2 regions of the Bradyrhizobium betae genome follow, and region 2 is predicted to be linked to the other one. Evidence: riboswitches for the same ligand, from Rfam matches in the RefSeq annotation. Region 2 holds a riboswitch; the other holds the start of a gene.
What was found. Region 2 has a riboswitch for fluoride ahead of F8237_RS06625 (MFS transporter). Riboswitches for the same ligand answer to the same signal wherever they lie in the genome.

Region 1: another riboswitch for fluoride. It lies ahead of F8237_RS35605 (hypothetical protein); the one in region 2 lies ahead of F8237_RS06625 (MFS transporter).

Annotation. Positions count from the first base shown of each region.
Region 1 covers NZ_CP044544.1:215,042-231,166, forward strand. The annotation lists gene F8237_RS35540 (response regulator) at 1-660, shown strand; gene F8237_RS35545 (ATP-binding protein) at 657-1,970, shown strand; gene F8237_RS35550 (PepSY domain-containing protein) at 2,104-2,421, shown strand; gene F8237_RS35555 (COG4705 family protein) at 2,501-3,259, shown strand; gene F8237_RS35560 (COG4705 family protein) at 3,421-4,197, shown strand; partial or broken gene F8237_RS37140 (PilZ domain-containing protein) at 4,238-4,486, shown strand; gene F8237_RS35570 (hypothetical protein) at 4,554-4,757, opposite strand; gene F8237_RS35575 (COG4280 domain-containing protein) at 4,768-5,529, opposite strand; gene F8237_RS35580 (undecaprenyl-diphosphatase) at 5,824-6,438, shown strand; gene F8237_RS35585 (dual specificity protein phosphatase family protein) at 6,551-7,216, opposite strand; gene F8237_RS36030 (hypothetical protein) at 7,213-7,386, opposite strand; gene F8237_RS35590 (hypothetical protein) at 7,583-7,942, opposite strand; gene F8237_RS35595 (2,3-bisphosphoglycerate-dependent phosphoglycerate mutase) at 7,939-8,571, opposite strand; gene crcB (fluoride efflux transporter CrcB) at 8,668-9,048, opposite strand; gene F8237_RS35605 (hypothetical protein) at 9,053-9,259, opposite strand; fluoride riboswitch at 9,351-9,414, opposite strand; gene F8237_RS35610 (efflux RND transporter permease subunit) at 9,785-12,988, opposite strand; gene F8237_RS35615 (RND family efflux transporter) at 12,985-14,094, opposite strand; gene F8237_RS35620 (MFS transporter) at 14,072-15,334, opposite strand; gene F8237_RS35625 (Chromate resistance protein ChrB) at 15,327-15,923, opposite strand.
Region 2 covers NZ_CP044543.1:1,363,877-1,380,001, forward strand. The annotation lists gene F8237_RS06560 (enoyl-CoA hydratase-related protein) at 1-116, shown strand, start outside; gene F8237_RS06565 (bifunctional metallophosphatase/5'-nucleotidase) at 319-1,980, shown strand; gene F8237_RS06570 (histone deacetylase family protein) at 2,115-3,044, shown strand; gene F8237_RS06575 (exodeoxyribonuclease VII small subunit) at 3,117-3,368, shown strand; gene dxs (1-deoxy-D-xylulose-5-phosphate synthase) at 3,976-5,904, shown strand; gene F8237_RS06585 (nucleoside 2-deoxyribosyltransferase) at 6,096-6,650, shown strand; gene F8237_RS06590 (TlyA family RNA methyltransferase) at 6,676-7,410, shown strand; gene F8237_RS06595 (class I SAM-dependent RNA methyltransferase) at 7,403-8,650, shown strand; gene F8237_RS06600 (Acg family FMN-binding oxidoreductase) at 8,741-9,820, shown strand; gene F8237_RS06605 (hypothetical protein) at 9,817-10,419, opposite strand; gene F8237_RS06610 (carboxymuconolactone decarboxylase family protein) at 10,599-11,261, shown strand; gene F8237_RS06615 (hypothetical protein) at 11,469-12,101, opposite strand; gene F8237_RS06620 (DUF1194 domain-containing protein) at 12,281-13,159, opposite strand; fluoride riboswitch at 13,424-13,514, shown strand; gene F8237_RS06625 (MFS transporter) at 13,606-14,838, shown strand; gene crcB (fluoride efflux transporter CrcB) at 14,870-15,253, shown strand; gene clpS (ATP-dependent Clp protease adapter ClpS) at 15,393-15,698, shown strand; gene F8237_RS06640 (adenylate/guanylate cyclase domain-containing protein) at 15,706-16,125, opposite strand, start outside.

The sequences.
Region 1 (16,125 bases), on a different replicon from region 2:
ATGCGCGTTCTGCTCTTGGAAGACGACGCGATGATCGGCGAGGGCCTTTCCCGGACGCTTGCGGAGGAAGGCATGTCGGTAGATTGGGTGCGCGCCGGCGGAGAGGCGGAAGCCGCGCTCGCCGATGGCGGACATGCGATTGTGCTGCTCGACCTCGGGCTGCCTGGCGTTGAAGGTCTCGATCTTTTGAAGGCGGCGCGGAGCCGGGGGTTCGATACACCTGTGCTGATCATCACGGCGCGCGAAGGGCTTGATTCTCGGGTGGCCGGGCTCGATCTCGGCGCGGACGACTATCTCGTCAAACCGTTCGAGACACGGGAGTTGCTCGCCAGAATGCGCGCGGTCCTTCGCCGTCGGGCGGGCAGCGCGACATCCTATCTGGTGACGGGCACGATTGAGCTCAACACCGAGACCCATGAGTTGTCGCATGCCGACATCGTGCAGGTATTGCCTGCCCGCGAGTACGCTTTGATGCACGCCTTGATGGAGCGCCCGGGTCGTATTCTTTCCCGCGCGCAGGTGGAGGAGCGTATTTACGGCTGGGGAGAAGAGGTGGAAAGCAACGCGGTCGATGCCCTGATCTACTCGATACGGCGCAAGTTTGGGAAGGACATCATCTTCAATGTGAGGGGGGCGGGCTGGATGGTACAAAAATCATGACGACGGTATCGCTCCGGCGAGCAACCCTTGTCTCGATGACCGTTCTTCTGACCTTGGTCGGCGCCGCCGCGATGTTGCTCGCCTACAAGCTTGCGCGTGACGAAGCCGCTGATTTTCTTGACGGGCAGCTACGCCAGGTTGCACTCAACGCCGGTTTGGGTCTTCCCGATGCTGACGCGCCGCCGGCCAGCGATCAGGATCCGGAAGATCAGATTGCGGTAACGATCTGGAAGGGTGGCGTCGTTGTCCATACCACGCTTCGCGGTCTCAATATCGCGCGGCCGAGGAAACCTGGCTTTGAAAATGTCGTCATCGCCGGCGAACCTTGGCGGGTTTATTCAACGGACAACGACACCTGGACCGTGCTGGTCGCGCAGCGCGACAAGGTTCGTCAGGAGTTTGCCCGAAGCGCCGCCGTGGGGGCCGCGGCGCCGATCCTGATCGTCATACCGCTGTCCTGGCTCGTCGTCGGCTGGGCGCTGAACCGGATGCTTGGACGGTTGGACACCTTGGCGCGAGATATCGCCAATCGAAGTGCGGTAGCGGCCGCAGCCATTCCCCTCACCGGAATTCCGGTCGAAGTGGCGCCTCTGGTCGAAAGCATGAACGGCCTGATCGAGCGCCTGCGCGCCGCCGTCGAAGCGCAGAAGCGGTTTCTCTCCGACGCGGCGCATGAACTCCGCACCCCGCTCGCCGCGATGCAAATCCAGGTAGATAACCTCAAGATCAACAGTTCCGGTTCGGTCGGAGCGGAATTCGAGGCTGGCAAGGCGGCACTTGCGCAGGGCGTAAGGCGCGCGAGCGCCCTCGTCGGTCAACTGCTGCGACTGGCTCGCCTCGATGAACCCGTAGCACCCCTCAGCGAAACGGTTGAGGTGGGTCCGCTGCTGCTCGACTGCGTCGGCGATCATGTGGTGCTGGCCGAACACAAGGGCATCGATCTCGGGGCCCGGATGGAGACGTCCGCGACGCTGCATGGTTCGGTCGAGGAATTGCGCGTTCTATTCGCAAACCTGATCGATAACGCCGTGCGGTACACGCCCTCCGGCGGGCAGGTGGACGTTTCCCTGACTCTGCGCGACGGGCGAAGCGTTGTCGAGGTTCTGGATACGGGTACCGGTTTGCCGCCCGGCGCCGTTTCCCGCATCTTCGATCGGTTCTATCGCGCGTCGCCGCCGGACGTCGAGGGAACCGGTCTGGGGCTGGCGATCGCGCGGCGAATTGCCGAGCGCAACGGTCTTGTCCTGACCGTCGAGAATCGCCCCGACGGGGCCGCCGGCGTTCTCGCGCGCGTCACATTACCGGCATAGCGCTCTTTTTTCTTCTCGCCCCACCCAGGCTCATTTTGTCCTCAGTCTCCGGGGCCATGGTCATCTCATCGGAGCGGGCCGTCGCCGACGCGTCGCGCATCCGTTCGCAAGCGGGGGCGAATTGGAGAGACACATGATCAGGACTACCCCGTATCGCCTGGGCGCCTTGGGCGCCGCAGGTATCTTGCTGGCGCTCGCGGCGCCAGCGCTGGCCTACACCGGTCAAAAGCTTGCCGGTCAAGCGAAGGTCACCATTACGCAGGCCCGGGAAACCGCCCTCAAGGCCCATCCCGGGAAAGTCACCGACGAAGAGCTTGAGCGCGAATCCGGAGGCAGCGGCCTGCGTTATTCGTTCGACATCAAGAACGGCTCGCGGACGCAGGAAGTCGGCGTCGATGCCGCGAGCGGCAAGGTGCTCGAAAACAAGACAGAAGGTCCTCATCCGGACTGACCCGCAGCATGGTCCCACGAACAAACCCGGTGCGTCCTCGCACGCGCCGGGTGGCCGGCTACATAACGGAAATGCAATCATGACCCCAGCCCAGAAATTCGCATTGAGCAAAGTCCCTGAAGTCACGCTCGGCTTCTGGATCATCAAAATTCTTGCCACAACGCTCGGCGAGACCGGCGGTGACACCGTCACCATGACGCTGAACTGGGGTTATTTGGCGGGAACAGCCTTGTTCGCGGTGCTGCTCATCGCGTTCGTGATCGCACAGATCGTCGCGAAGCGCTTTCACCCGTTTCTCTACTGGGCGACCATCGTGGCCTCGACCACCTTTGGCACCACGATGGCCGACTTCGCCGACCGATCGCTCGGGATCGGTTATACCGGCGGCTCATCGCTGCTGTTTCTCTGCCTCGTGAGCGTCCTCGGGCTTTGGTATTGGTCGGAGGGAACGGTATCGGTCAACACTGTCTCTACGCCGAAGGTCGAGGCGTTTTACTGGGGAGCGATCACGTTCTCGCAAACCCTCGGCACTGCGCTCGGCGACTGGCTGGCCGACACCGGCGGCCTTGGTTATGAAGGGGGCGCTCTCGTCTTTGCGGCCGGGCTGGCCGTCGTTGTCGCACTCTATTATCGCACAAACGTGTCGCGGGTGCTGCTGTTCTGGGCGGCCTTCATTCTGACCCGTCCGCTCGGCGCGACGGTCGGCGACTTCCTCGATAAACCGGTCGCTGCCGGGGGTCTCAGTCTCAGCAGACCGCTCGCATCGGCGGTGATCGCAGCCTTCATCCTTGCGTGCCTGATCCTGTTGCCGCAGCGCGCGGGCAAGCATCCGGCATGACGCTACTGCGTCGGCAAGCGATGGCGATCCTCATGAGCGTTCGCAAATTTTCAAGCGTGGCGCGTCGAGCGATGCAGGATCCGTAGCCGTCGGAGAGCGGCTCCCATGTTCAATTTGTCAATTTGTCGTTCAATCAGCAATCGTTGTTCGGAGAAAGCCGCATGTACAGAATCGTCAGCACAGAAGCCAGCAAGGTGCCGGCAATCACGCTCGGATTCTGGGTCATCAAGATATTCGCGACCACCCTGGGCGAGGTGGGCGGCAACGCGGTAACATTGACGTTGGGTCTCGGTTATCTGATCGGCACTGCAATCTTTGCCACCGTATTGATTGCGGCCGTGAGTGCTCAGATTAGGGCGAAGCGATTTCAGCCCTTCCTGTACTGGGCCGCCATCACGGCGACCACGCTCGCCGGAACGACGCTTGCCGACTTGGTCGATCGTTCGCTCGGCATTGGCTATCTCGGCGGCTCCCTGTCGCTCTTCACGATGGTCATGGCGACACTGGGCTTGTGGTACTGGTCGCTCGGCTCCGTCTCCGTCGAAACCGTTACGTCGCCCAAAGTCGAAGCGTTCTACTGGGCGACCATCATGTTCTCGCAGACCCTCGGCACGGCGCTCGGCGACTGGATGGCAGATGACACCGGGCTCGGTTACAACGGCAGTGCGCTTGTGATCGCCGTCGTCTTGGCAATCGTCGCTGTTCTTTACTTCTTTACGACGATGTCTCGCACCACGTTGTTCTGGGCCGCTTTCATCCTGACGCGCCCGCTGGGCGCCACGATCGCCAACTCACTTGACAAGCCGATCGCCGCCGGGGGGCTTGCCATTGGAGATTTTTCCGTCTCGGCGGCCCTCATCGTTGTCATTACCGTTTGTATCCTCGTTATTCCGCAGCGGCCGGGACCGCATCCCGCGGCATTTTCGCCGCGTCCCTGAGATTAGGCGTTGGTTGAAGACTACATCATGGAGTTCTCAAATGGAGGAACATCGTTCAACACCGCGTCGCGGGGTCTCCTTTGGTGGAGGTGCGATCAGTTGCTCAATTCGAAATCTTTCCGAGTACGGCGCCTAGCTTGACGTGACATCACCCATCGGAATTCCTGACGTCTTTTCCCTGGTAATGGAGAACGGCGCGCATCAGTGCCGGGTTATCTGGCGCAAGGAGAAGCGTATCGGTGTTCGCTTCACCGCATCGCATTCCGATGACCAAAAACGGGAAACATAGCCTTGATCGTATTCCGAAGGTGGTCGTCAGACGGTCGATAGGATCGGTCGTGTCGGAGGAGATCCACCTACGTCCGATGCCGCCAGACACTCTCGGTGAGAATCACGGCAAGACCGGCGAACAGGATTGCGCCGCCCCAGGCCGAGCCCGGAATCAGCCATGGCAGCACAAGCCACGCGACGCCAAGCCATACAACGATTGTGATTGCAAAGCTGCCGTCATCCACGAACAGGCCGTAAAGCTCCAGAATGATCGTCTTGAACCAGCGCATGCATGAGCTCCTATCGTTTCGCGGCATCGCGCGCGGCAAACCGGGCCCGGCAAAGCGAGGTTGCGATCAATGCGATGATCAGAAAGCCAGCGACGAGACCAAGGATCGACCAGTCCTGCCCCGGCCATCGAAGTCCCATGCCTTCGCCAACCCAGAAAGCCCCAAAGGCGGAGAGCAATACACCGACCATGAACTTCAAGGTATTCTCCGGAATGGATGCCAAAGGTTTGTGAACGACAAAGCCAAGCAGGACGACGACAAGCAGCGCGGCCAGCGCCCCCACGCTCGCCGGAACAAGCAAGCCCACGCCGCCGGAACCGACAGCGATAACAATGAAGACTACCTCTGTGCCCTCGAGCATCGTGATTTTGAAAGCTGTTGCGATGGCGACCTTGTCCCATCCTCGCCCACGCTGCGCGAGCTTGCGCAGCGATTCCGTTTGCCTGGAATAGATCGCGTTCTCGTCATGCAAAGGAATAACTCCGGCCGAACGCAGGATTGCCTTGCGCAGCCATCGCATTCCGAAGAGGAGCAGAAGCAGTCCGACGGCGAGCTGGACGACATCCAGCGGGATACGCGTGAGCGCCGGACCGATAGCCACGACGATGGCCAGCAGCACGCCAAGCGCGGCCCCACTTCCGATCAGTGCACCGCTCCAGCCGCGGACCGCGCCCACGGCCAGAACCACGGTCAGAGCTTCGACGAACTCGACGAGTGAGGCCAGAAATGCGGCAATCGCCGGCGGCCAAGCATGCGCCCAATTAACGATCATGTTACTTCTTCCGATGAGAATTTGAGACAGCGCACCGACGCGAACCGGTGATGCAAGATGAATTTAGGTACACCGAGTATTGTATCATTGTCGGCGAGCGAATCCTCCGTGAAGGAAACCGACACTTGCCGAATACGGAAAATGGGACGACCTATCTTTCCGCAGAATGGTGGGTCTGCGTTGAAAGCGCCAACATTGAGTGTCGATTTTGTTTCCGCCCCGACCGCGCCCAATTCAGACGCGATGGTCCTAACCTTCCTCCCGCGCCGATGCGGACGTATTGCTGAGAGAACGATGGAAACCTGGAATACCGCACTTTTTCTGGCCCTCAATGCCCCGGCTTCAGCGAATGTCGTAACGATAGCGTTCGCCAAGGTAGCCGCGGAATATCTCGTTTATGTGGCCGCCGTTCTGGCGGTATGCTTGTGGATTCGAGGCGTGCGCGACCAACGGGATGCGTTGATTTCGATCGGGACCGGGCTCCTGACCGCGTTTGTACTGAGCTGGACCATTGGCCTTCTCTGGTATCATCCACGCCCCTTCGCGATAGGCTTGGGCCACACCCTTCTCGCCCACTCGCCCGACAGCTCTTTTCCGAGCGATCACACCACATTCCTTTGGACCTTCGGCTTCGGTCTCCTCGTCACGCGAGTACAGCGCGGGTGGGGATGGGTATTGGTTCTCGCCGGTCTTGCGACGGCCTTGGCTCGAATCTACGTGGGCGTTCACTTTCCTCTCGATATGGTCGGATCCGCCGTTGTCGCGGCCACAGGTGCTGCTGTGGCATGGGCTGTTCATCTTCACGTTGCAGACCGTATTCTGCCGCTGATAGAGCGGTCTTACGAATTTTTGCTACATGCCCTCCGTTTGCCCAAGGGGATTTTCCCCCGCCGCGTCGCTGATCGATGAAGCGTTTTGAGATAACGCTCGTCACGGGCAGGTGCCAGCCGTTCAAAAACTTCGATCTCAGCAATCATCTTTCCTGTCGTTTGCTCGTTTCTTTCGGGTCGCTTTCGATACATTACTCAGTCTTCGGCAAGCCACCGGTCGAAAGCTTCCAATATGTTCGGTCCATGGCAATTGACCGGCTTCCGAGCCACGGAAAATGCCCGTACCGGAAGGAAATTTGATGAGCTGCAATATCGGTAGGGCGCCTTTCGACAAAACGCTCAAACAAAGCTGCGGCCAATCCGGTCCGATCGGCCCCGCTTTGACAGTGGATCAGCATCGGCCGAGGGGCGGTGCGCATCGTCTCAATCAGTTGGGCGATCGTCGCGTCCTCCGGGTCCCGTAAGGCCGACATTCGAACGTCCAGATGAGAGGCTCCATGCGCGGTCGTCACCTCCACTTCGTTGTCGTACCACCAAGACCCGCTATTTTTTCCGCGCAGGTTGATCACCGACTTGATGCCGTAGGCAGCCATCACATCGGCCAACTTCTGCCCGTTCAACTGGGCGGAGCGGTAAAGCACCCCGGGTTCGACGACGTGAATATTCCCAACCAGTTGCAGGCCGATGGCCCACCCGCCGGCAAGACCAACGCAGATGAGAAGCGCATTTGTCGTATATGTCACGGCGCGGCCAATCGGGTGAGACTTCAAAAACCGGTTCGTTGTCGCAAAGAAAGCGAGACAGGACCTCCCGACATTTGATTGGCGACCTCGGTCGTTCGCCGTTCCTTCGGTCATTGCGAGTTTCCAATATGTGCTATCGGAGGCGCCGCGCGATCGAGCTCGACCTCCTGATTACGAAACCATGCGATGGCATCGAGCCGCCTGCCGCTGATCGGGCGCGCCCACCGGATGGTTTTTATCGCTTTGGCGGCTTCGCCCATCCACCAGTATTCCTTCACGACCATGAGCATCCATCCCCGACGACCGGACCGCTAAGAGTAAAAGCTTCGACAACGAAGCCATTCGTCGGGCCGCTATAACTGTGCCTCTCTCTCGCGCACTCGACGCCGTCCAACGTCCAATGCGATCGCTTCGAACCCGGATTGTGGGTGCTCATCAAAAGATCGAACAGCCGAAAGAAAGATGGACTGACAAAATTCTTCATGCGGCTGCTCTCCGACGAGCAATTCCGAACGGATGATGACGCCGATGGATGCCATTTCGCCCGCAGTTCACTTTGGTGCACCCGAAGCCGTTCTCTGGAATGATGAGCGGCGCGAATCCGGATACGCCGGGTGGATCGGGATCGCGCAGCGCACGAAACCCGTGAACCAGGGTATCGCTGTTGTTGACGCCTGGGGTTGGGCGGCCCTTGCCGTTCTTCAGCGGCTCGATGGAAAAGTAATGATTGTCGCCGTGAATCAGCAAAACGGGCTTGCCGAAAGCGGTCGCGCTCTTCTCGATGGCATCGAGGGCGAAGCATTGGATCGGTATTGCCGGTACGAATGTGGGAAATGTCATGTTTCACCTGATGCCAGTGAGACTTGCCTTTGCGCGACGGTCGTATCGGCAGCGAGGCGATAAAGATGAATATCGCCGGTCGCAAACTCGACCGAGGTGACTGTTTCGGGCGACAATCTGTCCAGAACCATGACCAGGGAGCGCAGACTATTCCCGTGGGCAACCACTAACGTCCTGTCGCCGCGCATGACTGCGGGCAAGATCGTTTGGATGAAGAATGGCAATACCCGTGCGGACGTATCCTTCAGGCTCTCTCCGCCCGGCGGCGAAACATCATACGAGCGGCGCCACAGATGAACTTGATCGTCGCCCCAACGCGTTCGAGCCTCATCCTTGTTCAGACCAGTGAGATCGCCGTAGTCTCGCTCGTTGAGTGCGGCATTGCGACACTGCCGGACATTGGCTTGTCCCATGTTCTCCAGGACGATCGAACACGATTGCCATGCCCGTCGAAGCCTTGAGGTGAAGGCGATATCGAACCGAACATCCAACGCTTGCAACCGTTGCGCAACACTGCCGGCTTCGGCAATTCCCTGTTCCGTCAGACCGAGATCGCGCGAGCCAGTGAAGATGTTCTTCAGATTTCCCTCGCTTTGGCCGTGCCGGACGAGGACGAGACGCCGGTCGATCGATGGCTGCGTAGCAGGATTGTCAAAGGACATGCGCGCTCCTTTGCGTCGGCCAAACGGCGTCCCTCGCGACATGCCTTTGCCGATGTAACCCTTTCAAGAAATTAAACTCCGCGTCGCCCAGAGTCCGATGAACAACGCCGTAGCAGACGCCAACACCGAAGCCAGAACGTAAAAGGCGAGGACCACCAACTCGCCGCGCTCATAAAGCAGGGCGACGTCGAGCGAGAACGACGAAAAGGTAGTGAAGCCGCCAAGAATGCCGGTCGCGAGAAACAACCGCCAGTGCTGGGAGGCGCTTCCGCTCGCCATGAAATAGCCGGCGATCAAACCCATCGCCAGCGACCCCACGATGTTGACGATCAATGTGCCGTAGGGAAAATTCAGACCGAAGACGCGAGCGGACCAGACGTTGACTCCATGTCGGAAAGCACCGCCGATGCCAGCGCCAAGGAACACGATCAGATACGCTTGCATCGCGCTATCTTCGATTCTTCGCGCGCGACCGCGCTTCGAAGATAGCGGTGACTAGTCCGAGGACAAGCAGGCCGCCGACGAGGTCGTAGGCCACGCCCAATCCGAACGCGAGAAAACAGACCGCGGCGACGGCAGCAAGAATTGACGCGGCAAAGCCATCGCCCGCGATCAATTTAAGCCATTCGCGCAATTGCCTGGTAAGAATGTCCATGCGGCTGCCCTTGCAATCATCGAAGGGCAACAAAAAACCCGCCTATGGCGGGTTAAACAAAGCTCCCGCCATGACGGAGCTTTGCAGCCCCATCCCAGCAGGAGTCATCAGCCCACGACGGGCGGGTATCGGGGGACTCCATCCCCATCTGTACTCCAACACTAGTCGCTCCGACCAAATCGGTCAACGATCGATCCGAGTTCGATGCTCGACGCGCCGTCCGGCCATCGTCCCAGTGAAAGCATAAAGTTCCTAGAAGAGCGGTCGACGCTCCACGCCGCCGTCGCACGGGTTTGCGAACGGTCGGAGGATGGGTGTGATGACCGAAACGTGACCTCGTTCGGATCGCGTCGATATTGTCGTTATATTCAGAGGACGGGTAGCCGCCGGAATGTTTGGCCTTTTCATCCGGCTCGACGTGGCTCGACAATGCATCGATCGCGCTCATTGCGGGGGTCGAGAGCACCAGATGGCCGATGAGTTCGCTCGTTCCGGAAACATTCGGCTGCGGGTACTGGTAAGATATTAGCTCGAGTTTTGTTTCGCCAATTCAGGCGAACCGCCGCCGAGTTCATCGACGGCCGACTCGAACCGCCCGAAGCGCAGGGCTAGGGTGGGTAAGACAAGCAAATTCAGGGCCATCGAGGTCAGCAGGCCTCCCAGGATCACGAGCGCCATGGGGCCTTCTATCTCACGGCCTGGATCTCCCATTCCGATCACGAGAGGCAGGAGACCGAGCGCAGTAACGAGCGAGGTCATCAGGATCGGCGTCAGCCGGTCGCCGGCGCCTTTGATTGCAGCTTCGAGACCCCAAAGCATGCCGTCAGTTTCGACCAGATGCTCATAGTGGGAGATCATCATGATCGAGTTGCGCAGCGTGATTCCGAACAGTGTCACGAAACCAACCATCGAACCGAGTGAGAGTACGCCTCCGGTCGCAAATACCGCCAGCACGCCACCAACGAGCGCGAAGGGCAGATTGACGAGAACGAGCAGCAGGTTTCGCCAGTTGCGCGTTACGATCGACAGCAGCAGCACCACGCCGATTGCGGCGATCGACGAATGAATCAGCAGGTCGCGCCGGGATTGCGCCTGCGCCTGCGCCGAACCGGCGAATTCCACGTAGCCCCCGCTCGGGAGTTCTACGTTGGCAGAGACCGCGGCCTGAGCATCCCGCACGAACGAGGCGACGTCACGGCCGGCAACGTTCGCCGTCACCGTTTGGAGACGTCGGCCGCCGAGATGAGATACCTGATAGCGCCCGGCGGTTTCGTATATGTCCGCGATTTGCTTGAGAAGCACATAGCTGCCGCTCGGGGCGCGTAGCGCGAGGTCACCGACCTTGGTGATACTATTGCGGCTCTCGGCGTCAAGCACCGTGATGACGTTGAAAACCCGGTTGCCATCATAGCTCTGGCCCACAACATCGCCCTGATAGGCGGTGCGGACCAAATCGAGGACGTCCACCGCATCGAAGCCCCAGCGCTCCACGTCCTTTTTCCGGAGTCGAATGGTCAACTGCGGCATGCCAGGCGGCGATTGCAATTGCACGTCCGCCGCACCCTGGATACCCCCAACGGTACGCGCGACGTCCCGTGCCGCGCGATCGAGCGTGTCGAGATCGTCGCCGAAGATGTTGACGACGACGGCAGCCGTGTAGCCCGACAAGGTTTCCTCTACGCGCTCGGTCAGGAATGGCGTTACCGCGAAATTGACTCCCGCGAACCCGCGGAGCGCTTTATGTACGTCGGCCTGCGCTCCTTCCGTCTGGTCGCCCGATAATCCGGATTTGAGGTCGACTTCGAACTCGCTTTCATGCGTGCCTGCGGTGTCGTCGGCTTTCTCGGCGCGGCCGATGTGCTGGGCGACCGAGCGCACCACCGGCAGAGCGATCAGAGCCTTGGTCACAAGCGCGCCGAGGCGCTCGGATTCGGCAATCGAGGTGCCGGGCACAGCCGACATGTGAAGAATGAAATGCCCTTCCTTGAGTTCGGGCAGGAAGGCGCTACCAAAGAACGGAAGGGCGGCACAACCGGCCACGGTAAAAACCAGAGCGGCGGCGATCGCCGTCCGCGGATGGATGGCGATACCGCGCAAAATTCGCTCATAACGCCCGCGCGTCCAGCGAACGACGGGCGGCTCTCTATCATGCGCGACCGCACCCGCGCCTTCGCCTCCTCGTCCGCGGCCGGTGAGCAGCAGCATCGAGAGCGCCGGCGTCACCGTCAGTGCCACGACAAGCGATGCGAGAATGGCGAAGATATAGGCCATGCCGAGCGGCGCAAAGAACCGGCCGGCGAGACCTGGCAACGTCAGCACGGGCAAGAAGACAAGGATAACCGCGAAGGTCGCATAAATGACAGCGCCGCGCACTTCGAGCGAGGCGTCGAGTACGACCCGGCCCACCGGTCGAGGTTCCGGCAAACGCCTGTTCTCGCGTAAACGCCGGACGATGTTCTCAACGCCGATTACCGCATCATCAACCACTTCGCCGATGGCGATCGCGAGCCCGCCCAAGGTCATTGTGTTCAGGCTCTGCCCCAAAGCGTCGAGGATAATGACGGCGGCAAGCAGCGACAGCGGGATCGCCGTGCAGGCGATCGCTGCGCTGCGTAGATCGAACAGGAACAGAAACAGCACCACAATGACGAGGATGCCACCAAGAACCAGCGAGTCCCGGACATTGTTGGTGGCCGTATCGATGAAGTTGGCCGGGCGAAAAAGATCGCCGTGAAATTTAATACCGGCCTTCTCCAGCCCCGGCCGCAAGCTCGCCAGCGCCTCTTCGACGCGCTGGGTCACCTCGACCGTATTGGCCCCGTATTGCCCCGAGACATTCAACATTACGCCGGGCTGGCCCATAATCGTCGCGCCGCCGATCGGCGGCTCCGGCGCATAGACCACCTCGGCGACGTCGCCGAGAAGCACGCTCGAAGCGCCCTGGTTCAGCAGAACAGTGTGAGCAACATCCTCCACCTGGAGTGACTGGCCCTCGGTCTGGAAGACGATGCGTTGATTGGTTGTGTCGATAAAGCCCGCACCGCGCACGCCGGTCGCCTTCTTCGCCGCGGTCAGAACGTCGGTGAGGGTGAGATTATAGCGAATGAGCTGGTCCGGATGGACCTGAACCTGAAGCGAACGAAGATCGCCGCCGAACACCGCGACCTTGGCGACGCCCGGCACGGCGAGAAGCCGCAGGCGCAGCGTCCAATCGGCGATAGTGCGTAAATCCATCAGCGAGTGTGTGTCGGAGGTGAGCCCGGCGACAAGGATGGTACTCGTCGAGGAGGTCAGCGGCGTCATTCCCGGCGGCCCCGTCCCCGCCGGGAGCTGTTGTGCGGCGACCGCCAGACGCTCGGCCACCACTTGCCGATCCCGATAGATGTCACTTCCGGGCGCGAAGATAACTGTGATGACGGAGAGCCCCTGGATCGAGGTGGACCGCAACGATTGCACGCCGGGGACACCATTGATGGCATTCTCGATCGGCTGGGTGACGAGGACCTCGATCTGTTCTGGCGTAAGGCCGGGCGCCTCGGTCTGGATGCCGACCTGGGGCGGTGCGAACTCCGGGAAAACGTCATATTTCGCGCGAATAACCGAGAGGATGCCGTAGCCGAGCAGCAGCAACGCCAACGCCACGACGATGCCGCGGAAGCGGATCGCGAAGCCGATCACATTCGCTTGCAAGCCCGACGGGGCTGAGGGACCGGGGGTTGCCGGCGTCATTTGTTGTCCTCGCCGACCTGGATCTGCGCGCGGAATTCTTCGGACAACAAGATCTGTGCTCCCTGGGTCACAATCTCCGGAGTGGGTGGGAGGCTCTTGACGGAAACGATGAAGCCGCCTCCGGGCGCGGGCATATCGGTTGGAATTTCGTGGCGCGTGAACGTGTCCGCGCCAGTGCGCAGATAGATCCATGCCCGCCCCGTCCACCACACCACGGCCGAGGCTGAAATTTCAATTCCATCGATGGGAGCACCGGACGGCAGGAACGCAAGGACGTTCATTCCTGGCAACAGATTGCTCGCGGCATCGGCCGCATAATAAAAACTCAGGCCTTGGATCTTTGGGTCCGTTTGCGTGGCGGGCGAGACAAAATCGACTTGATGGCGCGAGGCGCTTGCGCCGAATTGAACCGTCGCCTTCGGTGCCGCCGTTATGAACGTCCCAGGCGGCAGCGTGATCTGGAGGAGGAAAGTCTGACGTTCGATCAGACGCGTCACCAGCGGGCCGCCCTCGATGAGTGCCTTGCCGATGACCGTTCCCCACTCCTGCAGCGCCGTTGCTTTTAGCGTTTTGACCTGGGCTTCTGCCGTTGCGACTCCGGCTTGATCCGCACCGAATGTGGCCTGGGCCGATTGTAGCTGCGCCACAGTTGTGATGTTGTCCTTGGAAAGGGCCTGCGCGCGCTCGAAAGCCGCCTTCGATGCAACGATCCTGGCCTGAGCGCTCTGAAGCTGGGCGACGGCGGTTACATAATTGTTGTCCAGCGTAACCAGCTTGTCGAGGTCAAGCACTGTTCCGTAGGCGCGGACTTGCTCCTGGTATTGCGTCGGCTTTGGTTTGGTGACATCGACTCCGCTCTGCCTACGCGTTGCGGCGTCGAGGGTCACGACGGGCTGACCCCGGCCGTCGGTCGACACGCGTAAGGGCGCTTTGACCGGACGTTCTCGCTCGGCTTCCATCGTTGCCTCGCCGCGTCCGGCGAGGAAACCCCAGACCACAAGCACGCCAACACCTCCGATCGCCGCCAGAATAGCCAGAAGCCGGACGATTCGACGCCTAGGTCCACTGGGATTCTTGTGCTCGCTACCGGCCATGCTCACATCCATCGACAGTTTCCGATTGCTCTAAGCTGATGAAGTGTTGTCTGAACCGGAATTGCTTTCGTAGAGCGAGCAGGCCGGCCAAAGCGATGGCGGTGAAAGTCGCGCCGGCCAGGAAAGTCGCGATCGGTCCGTAGACATCCCAGAGCGCTCCGGCGACCACGCTGGCGACGAGCATGGCCACCCCGCTCGCGAGGTTGAACACTCCAAACGCGGTTCCGCGCAGATCGGCAGGCGCGGTGTCCGCCACCAGCGTTGCAAGCAGCCCTTGGGTCAGGCCCATGTGCAGGCCCCAAAACACCGCGCCGAACAAAAGGATGGGCACTGACGTCGTGAGTGCCAGGAGCAGATCGGCGACCACGAGTGTGGCGACGCCGACGATCAGGACGCCCTGACGCCCGAACCGATCGGACAGTACGCCGGCGGGGTAAGCCGCGAATGCGTAAGCAATGTTCATAACGACCATGACGACGGGTACGATCGCAATCGCGAGACCTACATTCTGAGCCCGCAGAACCAGAAAGGCTTCGCTGAACCGGGCCAGTGTCAGCACCACCGCAACCGCTACCACGGCCCAGAATGGCCCTGAGAGCCGCCAGACATCGGCGAAGTGCGGCTTGGGTCTTGCCGCAGCGTCAATGGCGCGTTCCGGCTCCTTCACCCCGAACGCCATCAGGCCAAACGCGATGAACGCGGAGATGACCGCGATCCAGAACACCGCGGTGTAATTATCGCCGGTGAAAAGCATAAGCCCGATTGCGGCGAGGGGACCGAGGAAGGCCCCGATCGTGTCGAGGGATTGTCTCAAGCCGAAGCTTGCTCCTCGCAACGGAGCGGGCGCGAGATCGGCCACCAACGCGTCGCGCGGTGCCCCGCGAATACCCTTTCCCACGCGGTCGAGGAAGCGAGCAGTCACGACCCACTCAATCGTAGTCGCGAGCGGGAAGATTGGCTTGGTAAGGGCGGCAAGCCCGTAGCCGATAACGGCCAGCAGCTTGCGGCGGCCCAACCAATCAGACAGCGCGCCGGAGAAGATTTTGGTGATCATCGCCGTCGCTTCGGTAAGACCCTCGATGAGCCCGACCGTGAGCGCCGAGGCTCCGAGCATGGTGACGAGATAGACGGGAAGCAGAGCGTGGATCATCTCGGATGAGAGGTCCATGAACATCGATACGAACCCGAGCGCCCAGATTCCGCGCGGCAGGTTTCGAAGCGCCATCGAGGTCGTCAGAACGTGGTCAGCCATGCCGGGGTCTCTCGCGCTTCTTGAGAGAAGAATTCGGAATGTCGGAATCCAGCGAACCAGTGCTGACCTCAGTCGCGTCTACAACGCCCTCTTGCGCATAGACCTCGTCGGCAAAGGTTCGCAAGGTGGCGCCACAGGTTTCTAGCGTTTCCTTCGCCGCCTGTATCCGAGCATTGGGAAAAAAGTCGCGCGCCTTGATCTTGGCGAGCCACGCAGAAAGCTTGTCGAGGTCGTCCTCGATCTCTTCAAGTTCTGCAAACGTGAATTTCCGACGACGCGTCTCCTTTTCGATCTCGGCAAAAAATTCGCCGGAGCGCTCGGAGAACTCGTCGTATTCGCGTGCTCGGTCCGCCTGAAACCGGGCAACGATGGCTTGCTCTTCTTCTTCGCTGGTTGCAGTGGTTGCAAAGACGGTGGCGCTGCCGCCCTGCGCGCGTACTATCTCGACGAGCTGGGCATAAAGCAGTTTGTGCTCGTCCGTAACAGGTAGGACCCACGCCCCATTCAGCACGCTGGCAGCACCGGCAGCGCGAAGGCGTCTCCACAGCGCAACCCGCCCGCTGGACGGAGCGGCAGGAAGTTGCCCCAAGAAAAGAAGCCATTGAATTGGAATGAGATATCTCTCCGCTGAAACACCTGTTGCATATCTGAGTAGTCAGTTCAATGCAACACCTGTTGCATTCATAGCTCTTCAAGTGATGTCTAGCGACCGCGTTTTCACTGCTGGCGCGGTATATCTTCGCCGCAATGCGCGTCGACGCTCGCCATCTGGCGTGAAACGGCAGGCTGGC
Region 2 (16,125 bases):
CGCCCGAAGAGCTCACCCGCCGCATCGACCAGGAAGCCCATCTGTTCGGCGAGCGGCTGAAATCGGATGACGCGATGGCCGCGTTCAACGCGTTCGCGAGCCGGAAGAAGCGGTAGGGGGCTTTTTCCCTCTCCCCTTGTGGGAGAGGGTGGCTCGCCGCGAAAGCGGCGAGACGGGTGAGGGGTTGTCTCCGCAAACTCACTCGCATTTCATTCGCGGACAGAACCCCTCATCCGGCGCTACGCGCCACCTTCTCCCACAAGGGGAGAAGGAAGAAAGTTTCGTGAAATCTTCGCCTGGAACGACTAATCTGGTTCCATGCGATACGCCTTTCAATCGATCCTTGCCGCACTCGCGCTGACCTCCGCCCTCCCCGCCTCGGCCCAGACCGCCGCGCCGGTGGAGCTGCGCATGCTCGCGATCAACGATTTCCACGGCAATCTGCGGCCGCCGCCGGGCGGCATCCGCATCAACGATCCCGAGGACAAGACCGGGAAGGTGATGGTGGCCGCCGGCGGCGCCGAGTACATGGCGACGCTGGTGAAGCAGCTGCGCGAGGGGCACAAGAACACCATCTTCGTCGCCGCCGGCGATTTGATCGGCGCGAGCCCGTTCTTGTCGGCGATGTTTCACGACGAGCCGTCGATCGAATCGCTGTCGATGATGGGGCTTGCGATCACCTCGGTCGGCAATCACGAATTCGACGAAGGCAAGACCGAGCTCCTGCGGATGCAGAACGGCGGCTGCCATCCCATCGACGGCTGCCAGGGACCGCATCCGTTCACGGGCGCCAAATTCCATTATCTCGCGGCCTCCACCGTGGAGACCGCGACCGGCAAGAGCGTGCTGCCGCCCTACGAGATCAGGGAGTTCGAGGGCATCCCGGTCGCCTTCATCGGACTGACCTTGAAGGAGACCGCGGGGATCGTCTCGCCATCCGGCATCGCCGGGCTCGAATTCCGCGACGAAGCCGAGACGGTGAACGCACTGGTGCCGCAGCTGAAGGCGCGCGGCGTCGAGGCGATCGTGGTGCTGATCCACCAGGGCGGCGAGCCCTCGGGCGACTACAATGAATGCCCTGCCATTACCGGCCCGATCGTCGATATCGTCAGGAAATTCGACCGCGCCGTGGATGTCGTCGTCAGCGGCCATACTCACCGCGCCTATGTCTGCAATATCGACGGACGGCTCGTCACCAGCAGCGACAAATACGGCACGCTGGTCACCGCGATCGACCTCACGCTCGATCCGGCAACGCGAGACATCGTCAAAACCAAGGCCGAGAACGTCATCGTCGCCAATGCCTCGCTGGCCAAGGATCCCGAGCAGACCGCGTTGATCGACGCCTATGACAAGCTCTCGGCGCCCATCGCCAACCGCCCGGCGGGATCGGTGACGCAGACGCTGTCGCGCATTCCGAACGAGGCCGGCGAGAGCGCGCTCGGCGACGTCATCGCCGACGCACAGCTCGCCGCGACCAGGGCGGCCCAGGATGGCAGCGCTGTCATCGCGCTCACCAATCCCGGCGGCATCCGCACCGACATCGTCCCGAAGGAGAACGGCGCGGTGTCGTTCGGCGAGTTGTTCGCGAGCCAACCGTTCCGCAACCGCCTCGTCACCATGACGCTGACCGGCAGCCAGCTCAAGGACATGCTGGAGCAGCAATGGCTCGATCCGAAGCGCCCGCGAATCCTCCAGGTCTCGAACGGATTCAGCTATACCTGGGACGCAACAAAGCCATTCGGCGAGCGCGTCATGATCGATAAGATGACGCTGAACGGCCGGCCCATCGAGCCTGGAGGCGGCTACCGCGTCACCCTCAACGATTACCTCGCAGTCGGCGGCGACGGTTTCACCGTCGCCAAACAGGGGACGGCAGCGCAATATGGCAACTACGATGCGGATGCCCTGTTCGCGTTCTTCAGGGCGCACGGGCCGATCGGGCCGCTGCCGCTGAGCCGCATCCTGCGCGTGAATTGATCCGGATCAAACGGACCGGAACGGGACCACCCTTTGCCATTTTCGGCTAAACGCATAGATTGCGTTTGGCATTGCGTTTTGGCGCCGGATGCGCCAAGCGACGTCGAGAGCCCGTATCCCGTGAGGCCGACCTGATGAGCACGCTTCTCCTCTCCCACAAGGCCTGCCTCGACCACGACACGCCCCCGGGTCATCCTGAAAGACCCGACCGCCTGCGCGCAGTGGAGGAAGCGCTGTCCCACGAGCGCTTCCAGTTCCTGGTGCGCGACCAGGCGCCGGAGGGCGATCTCGATCTCGTCACGCTCTGCCACAACGAGCACTACGTCACCGAGCTGCGCCACATGGCGCCGACCAGCGGCCTGATCTATATCGACGGCGACACCTCGATGTCGCCAGGCACGTGGGAAGCCGTGATGCGCGGCGTCGGCGGCGCGGTCGCCGCCACCGAAGCCGTGATGAATGGCGAGCACCGCAACGCCTTCGTCGCCGTGCGCCCGCCCGGACATCATGCCGAGATCGGCAAGCCGATGGGCTTCTGCTTCTTCGACAATGTCGCGATCGCCGCGCGGCACGCCCAGCGCAAATACGGCATCACGCGCGCGGCCATCGTCGATTTCGACGTGCATCACGGCAACGGCACGCAGGACATCTTCTGGTCGGACCCGACCGTGATGTATTGCTCGACGCACCAGATGCCTCTGTTTCCGGGCACCGGCGCGAAGAGCGAGCGCGGCGACCACGACACCATCGTCAACGCACCGCTCGCCTCCGAGGACGGCGGCCCCGAATTCCGCTCCGCGTTCGAGAATCTGATCCTGCCGCAACTGACGAAGTTCAGCCCCGAGCTGATCATCATCTCCGCCGGCTTCGACGCGCATTACCGCGATCCGCTGGCCTCGCTGAACCTGCGCGCGGAGGACTACACCTGGGTCACGCGCAAGCTGATGGACCTCGCCGACAAGACCGCAGGGGGCCGCATTGTCTCGGTGCTCGAGGGCGGCTATGACCTGCAAGGACTGAAAGAATCTGTTACGGCGCATGTCGGCGCCCTGATGGGCGCTTGACGCACCGCCACATTAAGCCCGCAAAACTCGGCTTCCCTTCAGGTGAAGCGAATCGGGCAATCGGAAACGGATATGGCCGAAAATACCCAAGTCGACGTCTCCAGGCTCACCTTCGAGCGTGCGATCGAGGAGCTCGAAACGATCGTGAAGCGGCTCGAGGACGGCAAGGTGCCGCTCGAGGAATCCGTCACGATCTACGAACGCGGCGAGGCGCTGAAGCGCCGCTGCGAGGAGCTGCTGCGCCAGGCGGAAGCGCGCGTCGACAAGATCACCACCGATGCCAGCGGCCAGGCCACCGGCACCGCGCCGCTCGACGTGCAGTAAGGACCTCCGCCGAGCCGCCCATTTCGAGCGGTGGCCGCCCGCTTTTTTTCATGGTTGCACGGGTTCCGCCTGCGGCAACGCCGTGGGGCTAAGGTCTGACGCGGTCAAGATTGGTGTCGCAAGGCATTCCAGCTCCCTGAATCCGTCCAAAACGGCCACGCTATCGCCCGAAAAACTGCCAAGGAACCGGGCAAGGTCGGAACCTCCCGCAAGGCGCCCCAGTTAACCAATCTGGCCCGCGGGTTGCACGTGCATGCCCGTAGTCGGCCCTGTGGGTTGGCTTTGGCCCAAGCTTTGGTGTAAAGCTGCGCGGAGTGTGGCTTTTTGCAAGCCTTGCGTAGGCCCCAATGACCGACGACAAGCGCTTCAAACTGCTGATGAAATTGGCTGGGACGGACGAAGCCGATCTGAGTGACAGGGATCACAGAGACTGAACCGGAGCGCACTTAAGCTCACCTAAGCTTGAAGACGGGGTTGTCAGCTTGAAGATAGAGGCTTGGCCCCATGCAGCTGGCTCCGACGGTTTTAGGACTCGCGCTGCGCCGATATTGTGCAAACCCATCGCGCACCGGAACGACTTTCCGGCGCTGACAAATTGGAAATCGCCGTGAACGCATACAGTAAGACGCCGCTTCTCGACACCATCCGGACGCCGGAAGACCTGCGCAAGCTCAAGGTCGAGCAGGTCCGCCAGGTCGCCGACGAGCTGCGGCAGGAGACGATCGATGCCGTCTCGGTGACCGGCGGTCACTTCGGCGCGGGTCTCGGCGTGGTCGAGCTCACCACGGCGATCCATTATGTCTTCGACACGCCGCGCGACCGGCTGATCTGGGACGTCGGCCACCAGGCCTATCCGCACAAGATCCTCACCGGACGCCGCGACCGCATCCGCACGCTGCGCACCGGCGGCGGCCTCTCCGGCTTCACCAAGCGCAGCGAGAGCGATTACGATCCGTTCGGCGCGGCGCACTCCTCGACCTCGATCTCGGCCGGCCTCGGCATGGCGGTCGCGCGCGACCTCTCCGGCGGCAAGAACAACGTTATCGCAGTGATCGGTGACGGCTCGATGTCGGCGGGCATGGCCTATGAGGCCATGAACAACGCGGGTGCGATGAATTCGCGCCTGATCGTCATCCTCAACGACAACGACATGTCGATCGCACCGCCGGTCGGCGCCATGAGCGCCTATCTGTCGCGCCTCTACTCCGGCAAGACCTATCGCACGCTGCGAGAGGCGGCCAAGCAGATCAACAAGCGCCTGCCCAAGATCATCGCCAACCGCGCCAACCGCGTCGAGGAATATTCGCGCGGCTTCATGATGGACGGCGGAACGCTGTTCGAAGAACTCGGCTTCTATTACGTCGGCCCGATCGACGGCCATAACCTCGACCACCTGCTGCCCGTGCTGAAGAACGTGCGCGACATGGAGACCGGCCCGATCCTGGTCCACGTCGTGACGCAAAAGGGCAAGGGCTACGGCCCGGCGGAAGCGTCCGCCGACAAGTACCACGCCGTGGTCAAGTTCGACGTCGCGACCGGCACCCAGGCGAAATCAAAACCGAACGCGCCGGCCTACCAGAACGTGTTCGGCCAGAGCCTCGTCAAGGAAGCCGAGAAGGACGACAAGATCGTCGCCATCACCGCGGCGATGCCGTCGGGCACCGGCGTCGACATCTTCAACAAGGCGTTCCCGGACCGTACCTTCGACGTCGGCATCGCCGAGCAGCACGCGGTGACGTTCGCCGCCGGTCTTGCGACCGAAGGCTACAAGCCGTTCTGCGCGATCTACTCGACCTTCCTGCAGCGCGGCTACGACCAGATCGTGCATGACGTCGCGATCCAGAGCCTGCCCGTGCGTTTCGCCATCGACCGCGCCGGCCTCGTCGGCGCCGACGGCGCGACCCACGCCGGCTCGTTCGACAACGCCTATCTCGGCTGCCTGCCGAACATGGTGATCATGGCAGCGGCCGACGAGGCCGAGCTCGTGCACATGGTGGCCACCCAGGTCGCGATCAACGACCGTCCGAGCTCGCTGCGCTATCCGCGCGGCGAAGGCCGTGGCGTCGAGATGCCCGACGTCGGCGTTCCCCTCGAGATCGGCAAGGGCCGCGTGATCCGCCAGGGCAACAAGATCGCCCTGCTCTCCTTCGGCACGCGTCTGGCCGAATGCGAGAAGGCGGCCGACGAGCTCGCCGCTCATGGACTCTCCACCACGATCGCCGATGCGCGCTTCATGAAGCCGCTCGACACCGAGCTGGTGCTCAAGCTCGCCCGCGACCACGACGTCCTGATCACGATCGAGGAAGGCTCGATCGGCGGCTTCGGCTCGCATGTCGCACAGTACCTGACCGATCAGGGCGCGCTCGACACCGGCATGGTGCGCTTCCGCTCGCTGGTGCTGCCCGACGTGTTCCAGGACCACGACACCCCCGCCGCGATGTATGCTCGCGCCGGTCTCGACGCCAAGGGCATCGTCTCCAAGGTGTTCGAGGCGCTCGGCAAGGACGTGAAGGCCGAGACGGTCAAGCTGGCCTGATCGTTGTACGGGCACTGAACCCCACCTCTCCCGTAGGGAGAGGTCGGATTGCGGCAGCAATACGGGTGAGGGGTTCAGGTCCCACGTGAGAGCGTAACCCCTCACCCGCGCCTTCGGCGCGACCTCTCCCATGGGAGAGGTTTGGCACCGCGATGCCGCGGCAACCTCACGCTTCCTCGACCGGTAATCCCATGAAAATCTATCTGGCAGGCCCCGACGTGTTCCTGCCGGATGCGGTTGAGATCGGCCGGCGCAAGGTCGATATCTGCGCGGCTCACGGCCTCACCGGCCTCTATCCGCTCGACAACATCGTCGACCTTGCCGCTCCCGACGCCTCGCGGCAGATCTTTTGCGGCAACGCGGCGATGATGGACCAGGCCGACATCATCATCGCCAACCTCACCCCGTTCCGCGGCGCCGGCGCCGATCCCGGCACCGTCTACGAGCTCGGCTACATGGCCGGCCGCGGCAAGTTCTGCCTCGCCTACTCCAACGACGGCACCGTCTATGCCGACCGCGTCGGCCGCTTCATGGACGTCGCCTCCGAGGGCGGGCGGCTGGTCGACGCGCACGGGCTGACGGTCGAGGATTTCGGCCACTCCGACAATCTCATGATGATCCATGCGCTGGAGCTGCACGGCTGCCCGCTGGTGACGCCGGCGGAAATGCCCGCCGACGTCTGGCACGATCTTGCTGCATTCGAGGCTTGCGTCCGGATGGCAGCCGCGCGATTGATCGCATCCTGAGCACTCGTTCTCTGTCGGAGACCCGATGTCCCCTGCCCGCAAGCGTGCGGATGTTCTGCTGGTCGAGCGTGGCCTGTTCGAGAGCCGGGCGCGGGCGCGCGCGGCTATCGAGGCCGGCCTCGTCACGGCTGACGACAAGCAGGTCGCAAAGCCGTCGGAGACGATCGCGGAGGACGCGGTGATCCAGGCCCAGCCCGCGCACCCCTATGTCTCGCGCGGCGGCGTCAAGCTCGCCGGCGCGCTGGAGCGCTACGGAATCGAGATCGAGGACCATGTCTGCCTCGACGTCGGCGCCTCCACCGGCGGTTTCACCGAGGTGCTGCTGGCAAATGGCGCGAGCCTGGTGTTCGCGGTCGATGTCGGCACCAGCCAGCTGCATCCCTCGCTACGCGGTCATCCCAGGATCGTGTCGATGGAGGAGACCGACATCCGCAGCTATGACGGCAAGCGGCTGCCGGCGCGGCCCGATGTCGTCGTCATCGACGTCAGCTTCATCTCGCTGAAAACCGTGCTGCCGGTGGCCCTGTCGCTGGCGGCTGCGCCGATGAGCCTGCTGGCGCTGATCAAGCCGCAATTCGAGGCCGACCGGAAACACAACAAGAAGGGCATCATCCGCGACGCCGCCGTGCACCAGGAGGTCTGCGACGACATCGCGGCCTTTGCCGCTTCGCTCGGCTGCACCGACATCGAGGTGTTCCCCTCCGCGATCGCGGGCGGCGACGGCAACATCGAATTCTTCCTGGGCGCGCGCCGTGGTTGAGCGCCTGACCATCGATCACGTCGGCCACCGCGGCGACGGCGTCTGCCTCGCTGCGAGCGAGGCGGTCTACGTGCCCTATACGCTCGGCGGCGAGACCGTCGAGGTCGATCACGTCGCCGGCAACCATCCCGACCGCCGCAAGCTGCTGGCGGTCGATATCGCGAGCCCTGAGCGCATCGCGCCGTTCTGTCCGCATTTCGGCATCTGCGGCGGCTGCGCGATCCAGCACTGGGCGACCGAGCCTTACCGCGCCTGGAAGCGCGGCATCGTGGTCGAGACGCTGGCGCAGGCCGGCATCGATTGCGAGGTGGCGCCGCTGGTCGATGCCCATGGTGCGGGGCGCAGGCGCGTCACGCTGCACGGGCGCTTCGGAACGCACAACGTCCTCAAGGTCGGCTTCTCCGCGACGAACTCGCACGACGTCATTCCGATCGATCGCTGCCCGATTCTCGATCCAGCGCTCAACGGCGCGCTCGAGGCCGCCTGGGCGCTCGCCGAGCCGCTGACGTCCAGAATGCCGGTGACCAAGCCGCTGGACATCCAGGTCACCGCCACCGCCAACGGCCTCGATGTCGACGTGCGCGGCTCCGGCCCGCTGCCGACCCCGCTGGTCACGGCGCTATCGCGCGTCGCCGAACAGCATCGGCTGGCGCGGCTGACGCGGCACGGCGAGCTGGTGCTGCAACGCCTGCCGCCGACGGTGAAGATGGGCCGCGCCGAGGTGACGCTGCCGCCGGGCTCGTTCCTGCAGGCGACCATCGCCGGCGAAGAGACGCTGGCCGCGCTCGTCGCAGAGCGCGTGGGCAAGGCCAAGGAGGTTCTCGACCTCTTCTGCGGCGTCGGGCCGTTTGCGCTAAGGCTCGCCGAGAAGGCCCGCGTCACAGCTTATGACAACGACGCCGGCGCGGTCGACGCGCTCGCGAAAGCCGCGCGAACGCCCGGGCTGAAGCCGATCAAGGCCGAGCCGCGCGATTTGTTTCGCCGCCCGCTGGTGCCGCCCGAGCTGCGCGACTTCGACGCCGTGGTGTTCGACCCGCCGCGCCAGGGCGCCCAGGCGCAGGCGCTGAAACTCGCTGCAAGCAAGGTGCCCGTGGTGATCGCCGTGTCCTGCAACGTCGCGACGTTTTCCCGCGACGCACGGCTGCTGATCGATGGCGGCTACAGGATCGACACCGTGGTTCCGGTCGACCAGTTCCGCCACACGCCGCATGTGGAGCTGGTGGTAAAGTTCACGCGGTAAGGCCGTCAGCGTCACCAACCTTGATTCCGGTCAACCGCCCCGATGCCCGTCGGCGCTACAAGCGTCATGTGCAATGTGGAGTGAACGTCAGTGGTTGACCGACGACAGTTCATCGCGACCGCACTCGGATTGTCCGTGGCCACCTTCAGCGGTCTGCCTGCCCTCGCGGCGACGATGACCTATGACGAGGCGGTGAGCACGTCACGGGCGCCGTTGCAGGCTGCGCCGAGGGATCGGGAGCTGGTGCGCTTTGCGACGCTTGCAGCCAACAGCCACAACACCCAGCCGTGGATCTTCTCCGCCCGCGGCCACGAGATCACGATTGCGCCCGACTTCGCGCGGCGCTGTCCGGCCGTCGATCCGGACGATCATCACCTCTTCGTCAGCCTCGGCTGCGCCGCCGAAAACCTCGTTCTCGCAGCGTCGATATTGGGCTGGCGTGCCCACACGACAATCGACGGCGACAGGATCGTGATCGCACTCGAGGAGGCCCCGCCGGCAACTTCGGCGCTGGCCCAGGCAATTCCCGTCAGGCAAAGCACCCGCGCGGTCTTCGACGGCAGGCCGGTTGCGCCCGACATCCTGCGCCAGCTCGATAACGCCTGCCGCGAACCGGATGTCGCGGCGATCCTGTTGACCGAACGTACCGCGATCGCAAACGTCACCAACTATGTGCTCGAAGGAAATTCAGCACAAATGCGCGACAAGGCCTTCATGCGCGAGCTCGTGAGCTGGCTGCGCTTCAACCAGACCGATGCGCTCGCGACGATGGACGGGCTGTTCTCGGCTGCCTCGGGAAATCCGACCCTGCCCGCATGGCTCGCACGCCCGCTCCTGAGGTTCGTCCTCACCGAAAGCGGAGAAAACAAGAAATACCGCGAGCAGCTCGACAGCTCTGCGGGCATTGTCGTGCTCGCGGCCGATCGAAGCGACACATCGCACTGGATCTCGGTCGGCCGGGCCTGCCAGCGTTTTGGTTTGCAGGCGACTGCGCTCGGCCTCAAATATGCCTTCGTCAATCAGCCGGTCGAGGTGGCGGCACTGAGGCCGCAATTCGCGACCTCGCTCGGACTGGGCGACCGGCGCCCCGATATCGTGATGCGCTTCGGCACCGGCCCGACGCTGCCGAAATCGCTGCGGCGTCCTCCGGAACTGGTGATGCAGGGCTAGCGACGCAGACCGCTCAACGCCGGCGACTCGCCGGGCAGCATGTTCGATCTGATATCGCTGTCCATACGGCCCGAATCCTGCTGCGTGAAACCGGCGCCGAACGACAGGCTGAGATTTGAGGTCGGCTTGAATTCGACGCCTGCGAACGCGCCGTAACCGGGCGAGGCGCCGGAGGTGAGCGGCGCCAGCGAGCTGCCGATGCCGCCGTTGTATTTCAGTGTGTCGAAGCCGGCAAAGAACGTGACGGGCATGCCACTCGCCGTCTTGGTGTTGTAGCCGAACTGCGTGCTGTCGTAAGAGAGCGCACTGAAATTGCCGGCCGGCGCGGGCTGGCTGAGACCGCTCAGACCGAGATTGCCGCGCTCGCTTCCGACGAAGAAGCCGGGACGAAAACCGTAGCTTTCGTCGGCATTGCCGCCATTGAAGCTCGGAAAGTTGCCGTAGGCATCGGAGCTTTGGCCGCTGCTCCCGCCAAAGCCGAAAGCCCCACCCGGGATCCAATATCTCAGAGCCGCGACTTGCGCATGAGCCGGCGCTCCGCCGAGGCAGAGCAGTGCGAAGAGAGGCGCGAGGGCGCAAGAGCGTGCAAAGCGGGACATTCAGGTAACCGTCAAGAAAGCTCGGAAATTATACGCAACAGATGGCGCAAAGGCCAGCGTTGCCGGCACCAGGCCCCCCTTCATTGAGTTCCAGCATGCGCGCCCGAGGTCTTGCACAGGCCGCGCCGCGACGTAAGCTGCGATCGAACAAGGCGGCGCGAGTCCGCCGAAACGGGAGGATGATGATGCGCTATCTTGGGATGCGATATCTTGGCCTGGCGCTGGCTGTGCTGGTCACCGTAGCGATCCCGGGAGCCGGCGGCGCGGCCGAGCCGACCCGCTTCGTGCCGCTGAAGCCGGACGAGCTCACGCCACCGCAGAAGGAGTGGGCGGATGCGATCGCGGTGCCGCCGCGCAACGCCAAATTCACCAACCCGCCCTACCGCGCCTATATCCGCAACCCGGAGCTTGCACCCAAGCTCTCGGCCATGTCGGACTATCTGCGATGGAATTCGTCGCTGCCCGCGCGCCTCAGCGAATTCGCCATCCTGATCGCCGCGCGGCAGTGGACGGCGCAATACGAGTGGTTCGCGCATTATCCGCTCGCGATGAAGGCCGGTCTCGATCCGGAGGTCGCGAAAGATGTCGCGAACGGTGTGCGTCCGAAGGCGATGAAGGATGACGAGACCGCGCTCTACGACCTCGTGTTGGCGCTCTATCGCGACAAGAAAGTGTCGGATGACGTCTACCGCGCCGCGCAGCAGAAATTCGGCGAGCGCGGCATCATGGATATCATCGGCCTGATCGGCTATTATGACCTGGTCTCGATGACGCTGATCACGATGCAGGCGGAAGCACCGAACGACAGCGTGCCACCACTGCCACCGCTCGCGGCGAAGTAGAGTCGCGCACAATGCTATAACCGTCACCCTGAGGTGGCCGCTTCTTAGCGGCCCTCGAAGGGCGACGGCCCCGCTGCATCGAGGCCATACATCCTTCGAGGCTCCCGGCGCGATGCTTTGCATCGCGCCGCTCGCACCTCAGGATGACGGAATTGATGGTGGCGTCACTGGAGTCAGCGTAGTCGAGCCGCAAGCCGCCGTGAGCGGCTAGGCCGTCCTGTCCACCGAAGACGATGAATCCGCCGGCGGATATTTCGTCACGGGCACTGAGAAAGACTTGTTCCCGACCTGGTAGATGATCGTGCCGTTCTGTCCGTCCTTGGTCGAGATTTGCGATTGCCCGAACATGATGACGTTGTTGTAGACGATGCCGGTGCCCTGACGGGTGACGCCGTCGGTGGTGACGCTGACTTGTGCTTCCTTGCCGTCGACGGCGAGGACCTTGAAGCTCGCACTCTTGCCGTTGTCGCTGGAATAGCCGCCCCAGCTTCCCATCAGGCGACTGTCCGAGGCCGGCGGCGCCTGCTTCTCGAGATTGGCGGTCTGCTTGCCTGCGCCCGCGGAAGACAACAGCACCAGGTTCTTGCCGTCCTTGGTGCCGACTGTGATCGTGCCGAAGGTGATCAGCGCGCCGCTGACCTGGCCAAAGCCGCGCTCGGTGTGCCCGTTATGAGTGTACTCGACCTGCGCCCGGGTGCCGCGGATATTGACCACCTTGAAGCCAACGGGCTGGTTGTTGCCCGCCCAATTGCCCTCCCATTCACCGAGCAATCTGCTCTGGTGATAGACCCGCTCACTGGCGGGCGAAATCTGGCTGGTGCTCTGCGTGACGATGGCCATCGGATTGCTCGGCGGACGAGTCTGACGAACCCGCTTTCGGTCGCTTGCCGGTCAGCAATGGCAAGATACCGAGCGGAAACAATCAGACATAGTCCGATTAGGCCCGGCACTGGTTAACGAGCGGTTAAATTCAACCCTCGGGCGAGGCGAGGCAAAAGGCCCCATTCGCAGCAGCGCCGTCAGCGCCCCCAGCGATCCGACCAGATCTTCTCGCCGATCATGCAGTTGACGCGCGGCTCCTTGTCCGCGACCCGCACCACGGGACGCTCGGGCGTGCGGCCTGCAACTTCCATCAGCAGCTTGGTGCGGATCGCTTCCTTGAACTTCTCGCGGTCCTTGATCGAGATGACGAAAGAGCCGGGGCCGCCGACAACGCAGTCCTCGTAGTAGTAATCGAGATTATCGATGTCCATGGTCGAGTAGGACGGCTCCTTGACCATGATCGGCAGGCCGTTGATGACGATGCCCTTCTCGAGCGCGGCGTCCCGCGCCGCCGTGACCGGTCCGCCATTGTTGTTGGGACCGTCGCCGGAAATGTCGATGACGCGGCGCAGGCCCCGATAGGGATCCTCGTCGAACAGCGGCATCGCGAAATTGATCGCGCCGGAGATCGAGGTGCGCGAGGCGCGCCGGATCGGCGTCTTCATGATCTCGGCGGCGACCGCGTCCGCGGTCTCGGGTCCGTCCACCAGCCGCCAGGGGATGATGATCTTCTGGTCGCTGGAGGCGGCCCACTCGAAATAGGTCACCGCAATACGGCCGTTCGGTCCGAGCTTCAACGCCTGGAGGAATTCCTTCGACTGGATCGCCTGCGCATAGCCTTCGCGCTGGATCGCGAGCTCGTCCATGTCCATGGAGTAGGAGACGTCGACAGCGAGGATCAGCTCGACATCGACCGTCTGCGCGTCCCTGTCGGCCGTCAGCCGCTGCGGTCGATTCTTGAGCGGATCGGATTTGGACGGTTCAAATTTGGGCCCTGGTGCCGCGATGCCCGCGACGTCACCTCCGGCGAGAACGCCGGCCACCAGCACAGCCCCGATCGAGAACGGCATGCGCATCGCAGTCTCCCGTCGTATGACGCGATGGTGACATGCAATCGCCTTGCCGCAAAGCGCGAAGATCGCTTGGGCTTCACATTCAGGTCAGGAACAGACGCGCCTTGCGCAAAGCTGCCGTCGTCTCGCCGCTTTCGCGCCTCCAGGCCTCGCGCGATCACCTGCAGCTTCCATCGCAAGTGCCTCCCGCATCGAGCTGCAAAACGACGACTCACGGGACGGGCTCTCCCGCCCATTTGTCCGGCGCGATTTCCATGCTAGGCTGGACGCACAGATGGGGATGGAGTCCCCCGATAACCGCCCGGCGGCCTTGGGGCGTATCCTTGGACCGTAGTGGGCTGATGACTCCTGCTTGAGGCGAGGCAATCTTTGAGCCTCTGCCTTTGGCGGGAGCATGGACAAGCCCGCCGATGGCGGGTTTTTTGTTGCCTGACAACGAAGGCCAGGGCATGGCCAGGGACGAAGGCGGGGACGTGACGACAACGACACCGAATACTGCGCGCGCCGCGCTGCCCAGAGGGATCTGGGTGCTCGGCTTCGTCTCGATGCTGATGGACATCTCCTCCGAGATGATCCACGCGCTGCTGCCGGTCTATCTGGTCACCGTGCTCGGGGCATCCACGCTCACCGTCGGCTTCATAGAAGGCTTCGCCGAGGCGACGGCCTCGATCACAAAGATCTTCTCCGGCGCGTTGTCGGACTGGCTCGGCCGGCGCAAGCTGCTTGCCGCGCTCGGCTACGGGCTCGCTGCCTTCACAAAGCCGCTGTTTCCGATCGCCCCCAGCGTCGGATGGCTGGTGGCCGCACGTTTTGTCGACCGCGTCGGCAAGGGCATTCGCGGCGCGCCGCGCGATGCGCTGATCGCCGATATCGCGCCGGCCGGCGTGCGCGGCGCGAGCTTTGGCCTGCGCCAATCGCTCGACACCATCGGCGCCTTCGTCGGGCCGCTCGCCGCAATCGGCCTGATGTGGTGGACCGCGGACAATTTCGCCGCGGTGTTCTGGGTGGCGGTGCTGCCGGCATTTCTGTCCTTCGGACTGATCGCGTTCGCGGTAAGCGAGCCGGAGCCGGACCCGAGCCGGGAGCCCCCGAAGAATCCGCTCAATCTCGCCGCGATGCGGCAGCTTGGATCGGTCTACTGGCGCGTCGTGGCGGTCGGCGTCGTCTTCACGCTGGCGCGCTTCAGCGAGGCTTTCCTGATCCTGCGCGCCCAGAACATCGGGCTCAACGCGATGTGGGTGCCTGCGGTGCTGGTGCTGATGAACATCACTTACGCGCTGTCCGCCTACCCGGCCGGCGTGCTGTCGGACCGTATCAACCGCACCGGCCTGCTCGCGCTCGGCCTCGTCTTTCTCGCCGTCGCCGATCTCGCGCTCGCGCTGCTGCCGAACCTGGCGGGCCTCGCGCTCGGCGTGGTGCTGTGGGGGCTGCACATGGGATTGACGCAAGGCCTGCTCTCGGCCCTCGTCGCCGACGCCGCGCCGCCGAGCCTGCGCGGCACGGCATTCGGCTATTTCAACCTGTTCACCGGCCTTGCGTTGCTGGCCGCGAGCGTGATCGCCGGAGCGCTGTGGGACGCCTATGGCCCTGCCGTGACGTTCTTCGCCGGGCTCGGCTTCGCGCTGGTCTCGCTGGTGGGGCTGCTCGCCGTCGGCAACGGGCTGACAGCGGAGGAGAAATGATCGTGTACGGCGCAAATTGGGGAACGAGACGTTGAACATTCAATCTATTCTGGCCGTCGCAGCGGGCGGAGCGCTCGGTGCGGTCGTACGCTACCTCGTCGCGATCGGCTCGGGCCGACTGTTCGGCACCGATTTTCCCTGGGGCACCGTGATCATCAACGTGACGGGATCGTTCTTGATCGGCCTTTTCGCGGCGCTGTTCGCGACCAGATGGAACCTGCCGCAGACGGCCCGAATTTTCCTGACGGTCGGGATCTGCGGCGGCTACACGACATTCTCCACGTTCTCGCTGGATGCCTGGTACCTGATCGAGCGCGGCCAAACATGGGCCTCCGCGGCCTATATGATTGGATCGGTCGTGCTGTCCGTGGGCGCGCTCATTGCCGCGTTGCAATTGGTGCGCGCGCTTCCGTGACGGCACCTGCACAACCGGCGCATTCCTGCCATTCCCCTGGGCATGATGACGAGGGGCTGACCATCTTGGAGAGGCCCCGGGTCCTGCAATATAATAAGCAGGTTCGAAGCTCGTCAGGGCCGGGGCGTTTCAGGATACGATGAACGACACCGTCACCACACCCAAGACGCGGACCAAAATCAAGGTCGAGCGGCCGAAGCTGCACAAGGTCATCCTGATCAACGACGACTACACGCCGCGTGAGTTCGTCACGATGATCCTGAAGGCCGAATTCCGCATGACCGAGGATCAGGCCTACAAGGTGATGATCACGGCGCACAAGCTGGGCGCCTGTGTGGTCGCCGTGTTCACCAAGGACGTCGCCGAGACCAAGGCCACCCGCGCCACCGACGCCGCCCGCACCAAGGGCTATCCGCTGCTGTTCACGACGGAGCCGGAGGAATAAGGCTTCATCAGGCCATCACCGCCGATGTCTCTTCCGCCAGTCCGTACACACGCTGCGCCTTGGAAAATCCCGCGATCGGAAATTCGCCGAGCTCTCGCCAGTCGTGGCGGCAGGCGTTCGCAAAGACTTCCGAGACCACGACGGTGCGGCCGAGCCTTCCTGCGATCTTCTCCAGCCGTGCGGCGAGGTTCACCGCAGGGCCGATGCAGGTGAAGTCGAGCCGATTGCCGCCGCCGATATTGCCGTAGAGGATGTTGCCGACGTGCAGCGCGACGCCGAAGCGAAAGCGCTCGACGACGTCGCCGACCGGAAAAGCGAGCGCCTCGACGCTGGCGCGAGACTCGCGCGCCGCTTCCAGCACGCGCGTGCAGACATGCGCGGCATCGCCGACATATTCGTCGATCGGGAACACCGCGAGCAGACCGTC